Regions from separate parts of the Micromonospora sp. C51 genome, predicted to be linked through region 1. Evidence: riboswitches for the same ligand, from Rfam matches in the RefSeq annotation. Region 1 holds a riboswitch; each other region holds the start of a gene.
What was found. A riboswitch is a leader RNA that binds a small molecule or an ion and turns the genes downstream of it on or off. The one in region 1 is predicted to bind cyclic di-AMP.

Region 1 (3,268 bases):
CGGCATCCGCACCTCGAACACCTCGCCGTCGACAAGCGCCAACGCGGGCTTGTCGGCCCGGCTGACCACCACGTTCTCGGCACCGGAGGCGTGCAGGTCGTACATCGCGCGGGTGAGCTCCTCCTCGTCGTCGCCGTCGGCCCGCCCGTCGGCGATCAGTTCCTCGTGGCTGACCTTGAGAAAGAAGACACCGCTTTCCAGGACGGCGGCGAGGTGCTCGCCGCAGAGGTCCACCACCACGCGACCACCGTTGGCACCGAGATCCGCCGCGAAACGCCGGTAGAGGTCGGCGGGGACCAGTGACGGATGGTTCGGCCCGCTCAACACGCTCACCGGCGCGCGCAGGCCCTCGCCGAGCGCGAGGTTGTACAGCTCGTCCAGCTCGTGCCGGCTCAACGGCTGGCCGATGACGTCGACGATCTCCTGGCGGGTCCCCTCGCGGCGGTCGTGCACGTACCCGCCGGTGCCGCCGGAGTCGCGGGCCACCACCTTCAGGTCGACTCCCTCGCTGACCAGCAACGGTTGCAGTACCTGCCCGACCTCACCGCCGAGCGCCGCGCAGAGCACCACGTCGACGCCGAGGGACAGCACCATCCTGGCCTGCCACACCCCCTGCCCGCCCGGGTGCAGGTGCAACTCGGGTGCGTCGCTCGGCTGGTCGATGGTCACGGTCAGCAGCGGTGTCGGTGCGAAGATCATGACGCGGCCGGTCATGACCGTACCCTGTTCGTACCGCCGAGCCTGGCGATTCGCTCGTTCATGGCGTTCCTCCCGTCAGCGGACAAATACCGCTTCCTGGTACGACGGTAACCAAGGGGACGCGTCGATGCGCGCCGAAGGGACGGTGCCCCGCCGGCCAACGGTGAAACGCAGCGCCGGGTGAACCGCTCGTGAAGAGCAGTTCACCCGGCGCGACGAGGAGGTCAGTACACCGACAGGTGGACGTGGTTGGTGTGGTCGCTGGACGGGTCACCGCGGGCGCCGCTGTAGGACTTCCAGCCGCTGCTGGGCAGCCAGATCTGCCTGTACCAGATCACGTAGAGCACCGCGAGCCGGTCGGCGTTCTTGACGAAGTACGCCGCCAGGTTGTTGCCGTAGGTCCGGTCGCCTCCGGTCGCGTCCCCACCGAAGCCGTTCTTCTGGGCGGCGAAGTCGCAGGCCCGACCCTTCGGGTGCTCGCCCGAGCCGCCGGAGCGGTAGCAGGAGACGTACCGGGTGAAGCCGGCCGACTTGGCCTGCTTCAGCGCGTGCAGGGTGCGTGGGGTGATGCAGCCGTTGGCCGGGGTCGGGTCGTTGACGCTGCACGACTCCGAGGGCCACGACCCGTCCGAGTTGCGGGGGGCGGGCTTGGCGGTGGGGCTCGACCCGCTGCTGCGCGACGGTGACCGGGCGGCCCGCTCGGCGGCCCTGGCCCGTTCGGCCGCCTCGTCCCGCTCGATGGCCACGGTCAACGCCCGCTCGGCCTGGTCCTTGCGCTTGGCCATCACGGCCACCTGCTTGCGCTGCTCCTGGATCTCCACGTCCAGGGCCTGCTTGGTGGCGCTGACCTCGTCGCGGGCCGCCTGGAGCTCGCGCAGTGCGCGGTCCTCGTTGGCGGCGACCGCGTCCAGCGCCGCCGCCCGGTCCATGAAGCCGGCCGGTGAACCGCTGTTGAGCAGCGCCGACGCCGCGCCCAGCCGCCCGGTGCGGTACGCCTGCGCGGCGATCGCGGCGACCTTGGTGCCGCGCTCGGCGACCTGGCTCTCGGTCGTCTTGAGCTGCTCGGCAAGCTTCTTCTGGCGCTTGACCGAGCGGCCGAGCGCGGTCTTGGCGTCGAGGTAGCCCTTGCTGGCGGCCTCCAGTTGGGCCCGCAGCGCCGGCGTGCCACCCTCGTCGTCCACATCGCCCGGGGCAGCCGCCCGCAATGGCGGCGATGCCGCGGCGGCGGGGGTGAAGGGGGCCAGCGCGACGCCAAGAGTGAGGGCGAGCGCGGCGGCGATCAGGGCCGCCGTACGGGCGGCCGGTCTTACCGTTGCCACTGCTGGCATGCACGTTTCCTTCCGTCAGCCGCCGACCGGGTTAGCTGACGGGTTCGGGACGGAAGATCCCTACCGCTGACGCGGATACACCCCAGGAACATGGTTCCCCGGTTCGCCCTGGCGGGCGATTAGGCGGCGGCCGCCGCCGGCACCGGTGGGTGCCGCCTGGCGGAGGCCGGGTCCGAGCCTACCGGTGCCCATGTGACCGGTGCAGCTGCTGTTACTGCTGGTGTTCAGTTGTTGACTAGTAGAACAGATCAAAAGCGGACAATAACCCCTTTTACCCGATTCTTCCGGTCACCACTGTGCCGCCCCGCAGGGCCCGGGATCCGATCGCGGCTCGATCTGGAGGGTCGCGTGCTCGATCTGGAAGTCCTCGTGCAGCGCCGAGCGGGCCGCCGCCAGCACGGCGCCGACGTCGGCGCCCGGTCTGACGGTGAGGTGCGCCGAGGCGACCTCCATGCCGGAGGTCAACGTCCAGACGTGCAGGTCGTGGACGTCGGCCACGCCCGGCACCGCGGCCAGCCGGTCGTACACCGCGGTGACCTGAAGGTGTTCCGGAGCGGCCTGGACCAGGATGCGCACCGCCGCCCGGCCCAGGCGCCACGTCCGGGGCAGGATGAACGTGGCGATCGCGACGGCCACCAGAGGATCGGCCCACCACCAGTCGGTCACGGCGATCAGCAGGGCGGCCGCGATCACGCCCAGTGAACCGAGCAGGTCTGCCAGCACCTCCAGGTACGCCCCGCGCAGGTTGATGCTCTCCCGCGCCCCTGGACGCAGGAGAGCGAACGCGACGACGTTGGCGAGCAGGCCGAGTGCGGCCACCACCAGGACCGGACCGGCGAGCACCTCGGGCGGATCGCCGAAGCGGCGTACCGCCTCGACCAGCACGTACACCGCGACGCCGGAGAGCAATACGGCGTTGGCCAGGGCCGCGAGCACCTCCAGTCGGTAGAGCCCGAAGGTGCGTTGCGGGTCCGTGTCGGCCCGACGGGTGGCAGCCACGGCCGCGAGGGCCATCCCGATGCCCAGCACGTCGGTGAACATGTGCCCGGCGTCGGAGAGCAGGGCCAGCGAACCGGTCCGCAGAGCGGTGACTGCCTCGATCGCCATCAGCACGCTGAGCAGGGCGAACGCTGCCCACAGCCGGCCGGAGTGGCGGTGGGCGGCGTTCGACACCGCAGCGTGGTGGTGGTCATGGCCGGCGCCCACCCAGACACCTTGCGACGTCCGTCGGACCGGGGACG
Region 2 (3,268 bases), on a different contig from region 1:
ACGACCCGTGTTACCTGGGGCGGCACAACCGGGTCTTCACGCCGCCGCGCGAGGTGCTCGGCAGCGCGATCCAGGGTGAGCTGACCGAAATGCCGCGTAACAGCGAGCGCTCTTTCTGCTGCGGTGCGGGTGGTGCCCGTATGTGGATGGAGGAGCGCATCGGCAAGCGGATCAACGTGGACCGGGTCGAGGAGGCCATGTCCACCGGGGCGAGGACGGTCGCCGTCGGCTGTCCGTTCTGCTCGACCATGCTCAGCGACGGGGTCAACGGCAAGGGTGCCGGCGAGCAGGTCGAGGTGATCGACGTGGCCAGCGTCCTGCTCCGGTCGGTCAAGCCCGAGCGGGTCGGTGGCACCGGGGACAGCATGTCGGTGGCCGGCTGACCGCCGTCAAACGCATCGAGCGGGCGGCACCTCCACCAGTGCCGCCCCGCCCGGTTTTTAATTGACGTGCGTAACTGTAACGAATTGGTCGACACCCTTTGTGTGCGTACCGTCGCGCAAAGGTGAATGAGCCGTTGGTCGCCTTGATTCCCCACCTACCGTTCCCTAATGTTGGGCACCGACCGCCATGGGTCGTCTGTCCCCGCCCCTTACCGCTCGCGGGACGCCCAGTGGTCGGTTGCAAAGGAGACGCTGCCGGTGGCAACCATGCCCCTCCATCGTCGTGCGTCAGGGCGATCTCGTCCGGATGGCCTGCGTAGGGCCGCCCGTGGGCTGGTCGTCCTCGTCGCCGCCGCCGCGGTCGGTGCCGGCCTGCTCGCCGCCCCCGCGTACGCCGAACCCTCGGTCGACGAGATCGAGGCCCAGATCGACAAGCAGTGGGAGAAGCTGGAACCCACCATCGAGCAGTACAACAAGGTGCGCTCCCAGCTGCGGGTCAACAAGCAGAAGTCGAAGAGCCTGGAGAAGAAGATCCAGCCGCTGGCCCTGGAGACCGAGCTGGCGATGAACCGGGTCGCCGATCTCGCCTCCCGGTACTACATCACCGGCCCGTCCAAGGAGATCGGTGTTGTGCTGCTCAACTCCAAGCCGAACGAGCTCGGCGAGCAGATGGCCTTCCTTGACCGGCTCGCGTCGCAGGAGCGCCGCGAGCTCGAAGGCGTCATGAAGATCCGCAAGAAGTACGACGACCAGAAGGCCAAGCTCGACGCTCTGATCGCCGACCAGGAGACGAAGGCAAAGCAGCTGGCGGCGAAGAAGAAGCAGATCGACGCCGAGATCAAGCGGCTCGAACGGTCGCTGCCGGTGACCACGGTGAAGACCACCAACTGCCCGACCATCAACGGTGTGGTCAGTGACGCGGCCCGCACGGCCATCCGTACCGCGTGCGCGCAGGTCGGCAAGCCATACGTGTGGGGTGCCACCGGACCGAACTCGTTCGACTGCTCGGGTCTGACCCAGTACGCGTACCGGGCTGCCGGCATCTCGCTCACCCACTTCACCGGCGCACAGTGGAACGAGGGCAAGGCCATTTCCCGGTCCGACGCCCGTCCCGGTGACCTGGTCTTCTTCTTCAGCGACCTGCACCACGTGGGGCTCTACCTGGGCAACAACCAGATGGTGCATGCGGCCCGAGCCGGTAAGCCGGTCAACGTCTCGCCGATCACCACCATGCCGCTTGCCGGTTTCCGCCGACCCGGCTGAGCCGCCACCAGCGTCCGCTGAGCGGTCGCGCAGGATCTCCCGAGGGCCCCCGGTCAAGTCGACGGGGGCCCTCGGCATTGTCGGATGTCAGCACCCACAGTGACGGTGTGGTTGTGTTGCGTATCGACGCTGATCGTCCCTACGCTGGGCAATCGTCGGCCGCTGGCAGGTCCGTCCATCCGGGGCGGTAACGGTCCGACACCGCCGAATCGCTCGTGAGCGAGCCGGGGAACCAGGTACGCGGGGTGAATCCGTGCGGGTCACGGTAGGGCGCCCCTTCCCGCCCGAACCCGTCAGCTAACCCGGTAGGCGGTATGGGAGAAGGAGTGCTGAGCCCGGTGGCAGACCATGCCCCGCGGCCGCCGTCACCGCGTCCGGGATTGCCCGGCCGGCCGACGGATGCGCCGCGTTTTCGCTGGTACCGCTGCATCCCCGCCGCCCTGGCCGCGACCGCCGTGATGTTGACCGGCGGCGTGGCGGCGGCCTGGGCCGACCCCACGGTCGCCGACATCGAGCGCCGGATCGACGAGGACTGGAACCGGCTCGAACCCGTCATCGAACAGCACAACGCCACCCGGCAGGACCTGGCCGGCAAACGGCGGGAGGCGGACGCGCTGGCCGCTCGGATCGCGCCGCTGCAACGTCAGGTGGACCAGGCGATGGACCGGGTCGGCAAGCTCGCTGCCGGCGCGTACAAGGGCGAGCAGATACGGACCGTCAACGCGCTCCTCGGCAGCCGGTCGCCGGGTGAAGTCGTCGAGCAAATCGGCCTGCTCGACCGGTACGCACGCGTCCAGCAGCAGGACGTCCGGCGCGCGAGGGAGCTGCGCGACGAACTAGCCGCGGCCCGGGCCGGGCTGGACCAGACCATCGATCAGCTCAGCCGCACCGAGGCCGATCTCGCCGACAAGCGGCGACGAATCGACGCCGAGATCGACCGGCTGCAACGGCTCCGGCTACGGGCGTACGGAAAGGGTGGCGGTGGCCCGCTGCGGCCGGCACCCTGCCCGGCCAGCTACCCCGGCGGACCGGCCGGTGAGGCGGTCACCTTCGCCTGCGCCCAGATCGGCAAGCCGTACTCCTGGGGCGCCGAGGGGCCGAAGGCGTACGACTGCTCCGGGCTGACGCTGGCCGCATGGTCGCGGGCCGGTGTCGCACTGCCGCACAACGCGGCCAGGCAGCGCCGGGTCACCGCGTCGGTCAGTCGCGGCGCACTGCGCCCCGGCGATCTGGTCTTCTACTTCCGGGACCTGCACCACGTCGGCATGTACGTCGGTGGTGGCTGGGTGGTACACGCCTCCCGGGCGGGTCAGCCGGTCAAGATGAAGCGGCTGGACAGCAGCCCGGTGCACAGCTTCGGCCGGCCCGGCTGAGGATCGTCGGTTGCGGTGTCAGCGGATGGGCCAGGTGCGCCAGCTCTGCCAGGCACGACTCGGTGTCGGGCCGCGCTGGCCCTGGTAGCGGGAGCCGTAGACGGCCGATCCGTACGGGTGCTCGGCCGGCGAGGAGAGCCGGAAGATGCAGAGCTGCCCGATCTTCATGCCCGGCCAGAGGGTGATCGGCAGGTTGGCCACGTTGGACAGCTCCAGGGTGACGTGACCGGAGAAGCCGGGATCGATGAA
Region 3 (3,268 bases), on a different contig from region 1:
CTGGCCACCGCCACCACGCCGCCCGGGCATCTGGGTGCCGTGGTCGACGCCGTGGTGCCGAGCCTGCACCGGGCGCAGGAAGCCGGAGTGCACGACCTGGACGGCATCGTGGACGTCCACATCGCGCGGACCGTCGAGACGATGCTGGCCTCCTCCGCGGCCCTCGCGGCGGAGGTGGCTGCCGGGCGATGTGCGGTGGTCGGCATGTCGTACCGACTGGCCGCCGGTGAGGTGCGGGCGGTGGCCGCGGAACCCGCCGAACTCGGCGGTGCGGTGGCGACCGCGCCCTGATCCCGCGACCCACCGCGAGGAATGACGCGGGTCCGGGTACCGGCAGTCGGCGACCGCGTCCGACGGTGACCTCCGGAACGACGAGGGCCGTCCCGCCACGGTTGGCGGGACGGCCCTCGGTGCGTCGCGTCGGCGATCAGAGCAGCGACACGTGAACGTGGTCCGTGTGGTTGGACGGGCCACTGTAGGAACTCCAGCGTTCCGTGGCCGCGAACCAGATCTGTCGGTTCCAGATCACGTAGTAGACGCCCAGTCGGTCGGCGTTGCGGACCAGGAAGGCCGCCAGGTTGTTGCCGTAGATCCGGGTGTCGTTGTTGTGCCACGGGCTGAAGCCGCTGTTCTGCAATGACCAGTCACAGGCTCGGCCCTTGGGGTGCTCGAACTTGTCACCCGGACGGAAGCAGCCGACGAACCGGTTGAATCCGGCCCGCTTGACCTCCTTGTACATGTGCAGCGTCCGCGGGGTGATGCAGCCCGACGTGGTGGGATCGTTCTGGCTGCATGACTCGGACTTCCAGCCGCCGTCCGAGGCCCGGTTCGGCGCAATCCGGGCCACCGGCGAGGTGGCGTCCACCAGCCCGCCGGTCAGGCCGACACCACCGACCAGCCGGAGGGACTTCTCCGCCTCGCTCTTCTTGCGCGCCATGTCGTTGGTCAGCTTCTTCTGCTCGCGCACCTCGGCGTCGAGCGCGAGCTTGGCCTGCTCGGCGCGGAGCTTGATCGCGTTGACCTCGCCCAGTTTCTTGTCGTTGACCAGGTTCAGCTCGTCCAGTGCTGAGGCCCGGTTGATGAACGAGTCCGGTGCGCTGCTCTGCAACAGCATGGCGATCGCGCCGACCCGGCCCGTCCGGTACGACTGGGTGGCGATCTGGGCGACCTGTGGCGAGAGAGCGTCGAGGTCGGCCTGCGCGGCGCGGACCTCGACCGCCAGGCGGAGCTGGCGCTTCTTGGACTTCTCCAGTTTGGCCTTGGCCTTGGAGTAGTCCCGGGTGGTCGCCTCGATCAAGTCGTTGAGCATCGGCGGGTCGTCGTCGTGCTCCGCTGGTTTGGGGTCGTTCGGTGCGGCCGTCGCCGGCATCGGACCAGCGAACACGGCGAACGCGGCGAACACGGCCACCACGGGCGTCAACCAGCGGCGTAGGGGTGCCGTCACTGTATTCCCTTCCATCGACCGCCGACCGGGTTAGCTGACGGGTTCGGGACGGAAGTGGCCCCTACCGCTTTCGCGGATTCACCCCACGTACCTGGGTCCCCGGCTCGCCTGGCGGCGATTGGGCGGCGGCACCGCAGGCGCCGCTGCGCGCCTTCGGCGGTGACCGGCAGTGAGGTTACCTGACAGTCCATCTGTGCTTCTACGCCCCGAACCCGACGAGATGCGTCATTTCGTAATCGCTTTGAGTGACCAGCGACACGATTACGGGCCGCGTTGGCAGAGGCGGTCACGTTGAGGAGTGTCACCATGTGGTGTCCGTGCTCCTGTCCGGGTCGGGCCACCTCGAAGGGGTGGCGGGGGACGTGTTTCGGGTGGGTGGGGTGCTGAGGGCGTGGAGCGCCTCGGCCCGGTCCGTTGCCGGCCGGGGAATCACGGGGGTGGACGCACCGCTGTGGACGTCGGCGTCGCCGCGCCCGGCGGTGCTGACCACCGCGGCCAGCGCGGTGGTCAGCGGTACCGCGGCGATCAGCCCGAGCGTGGCGACCACGCTTCGAACGATCTCCGTGGTGAGGAACTCGCTGGTCAGGATCTGCCCCAGCGCGCGGGAATCCGCGGTCAGCAGAAGCAGGAGGGGCAGCGAGGCGCCGGCGTACGCCAGCACGATCGTGTTGACCACCGAGGCGATGTGTGCCCGCCCGACCCGGGTCGCCGAGCGGTACAACTCGCGGCGGGAGAGGCCCGGGTTGGCGTGGCGCAACTCGTTGACCGCAGCGGCCTGGGTGACCGTGACGTCGTCGAGTACGCCCAACGAGCCGATGATGATGCCGGCGAGCAGCAGACCGTGCAGGTCGACGTCGGCGCGGAACATGGACAGGGTGGTGGCGTCCTCGCTGCCGAAACCGGTCAGGTGGGTGGCCCCGGTCGCGGCCAGCCCGAGCAGCCCGGTGAGCACCAGACTGGCGAGCGTGCCGAGCACGGCCACCGAGGTCTGGGCGGATATGCCGTGGGTCAGGTACAGCACCACGAACATGATCAGCGAGGCGCCGACGATGGCGACCGCGAGCGGTGGCTGGCCGGCGCTGATGCCGGGCAGCACGAAGGTCAGCAGGATGGCGAAGCTGGCGGCCAGGCCACCCAGCGCGGCCAGTCCGCGTAGCCGCCCGAAGGCGACGATGGCGGCGGCGAAGAGTACGGCCAGCCACACCAGCGGCTTGCCGCGTTGGTGCTCGGCGATGTTGTAGGAGCTGACCGAGGGGTCCTCCGGGTCGATCAGCGAGACCAGGATGATGTCGTCGTCGACCTCCACGCGAGGGGCGCCCGGCCCGGTCGGGATGGGTGTCTGCACCTCCTGCCCGGCGTCCGGTCCGGTCTGCACCCGGACGGTGACCGTGCCGCAGGGGCCGTCCGCGGCCGTCGGAGTCCCCTCGGGTACCACCGGGTTGGGTGGGCACGGCTCGCTGACCACCCGGGTGACCGTGCCGTGGTAGCGGGGGGTGTCGTCGGCGGCCTCGGGGCGCGGGGCGTCCCGGGGCCAGAGCACGATGGCGGCGACCAGGGTGGCGATGAAGAGGGGGACCACCGTCACGACAAGGATCCGCCGCACCCCCGGCGGGGTGGGCGGAGCGGAACGGGTGTGGTCGGCGCCCATTCAGTGTCTCCCAACGATTTCAGGGCTGAGTACGTGTCGATGGGCGAGACGGTTCAGTGCCGCCGGACGGCGGTGTGGAAGGGCAGCCCGAATGGCCTGAGCGTGGCAGGGTGGCTGCGTACCGTGAGCTGTGGACCGGCTCGCGACGGCCGTGCGGGCGTACGCCTGACGGCGAC

Region 2: another riboswitch for cyclic di-AMP. It lies ahead of KBX50_RS18365 (NlpC/P60 family protein); the one in region 1 lies ahead of KBX50_RS25070 (hypothetical protein).
Region 3: another riboswitch for cyclic di-AMP. It lies ahead of KBX50_RS13730 (hypothetical protein); the one in region 1 lies ahead of KBX50_RS25070 (hypothetical protein).

What each region holds. Positions count from the first base shown of each region.
Region 1 is NZ_JAGPXQ010000033.1:45,935-49,202, reverse strand. Features, by position in the region: gene KBX50_RS25075 (1-phosphofructokinase family hexose kinase) at 1-714, opposite strand, end outside; gene KBX50_RS25070 (hypothetical protein) at 924-2,027, opposite strand; cyclic di-AMP (ydaO/yuaA leader) riboswitch at 2,032-2,163, opposite strand; gene KBX50_RS25065 (cation diffusion facilitator family transporter) at 2,316-3,233, opposite strand.
Region 2 is NZ_JAGPXQ010000017.1:53,445-56,712, forward strand. Features, by position in the region: gene KBX50_RS18355 ((Fe-S)-binding protein) at 1-383, shown strand, start outside; gene KBX50_RS18360 (NlpC/P60 family protein) at 636-1,646, shown strand; cyclic di-AMP (ydaO/yuaA leader) riboswitch at 1,839-1,972, shown strand; gene KBX50_RS18365 (NlpC/P60 family protein) at 1,985-3,019, shown strand; gene dcd (dCTP deaminase) at 3,038-3,268, opposite strand, start outside.
Region 3 is NZ_JAGPXQ010000010.1:33,692-36,959, reverse strand. Features, by position in the region: gene KBX50_RS13735 (carbonic anhydrase) at 1-291, shown strand, start outside; gene KBX50_RS13730 (hypothetical protein) at 428-1,444, opposite strand; cyclic di-AMP (ydaO/yuaA leader) riboswitch at 1,448-1,579, opposite strand; gene KBX50_RS13725 (YibE/F family protein) at 1,746-3,092, opposite strand.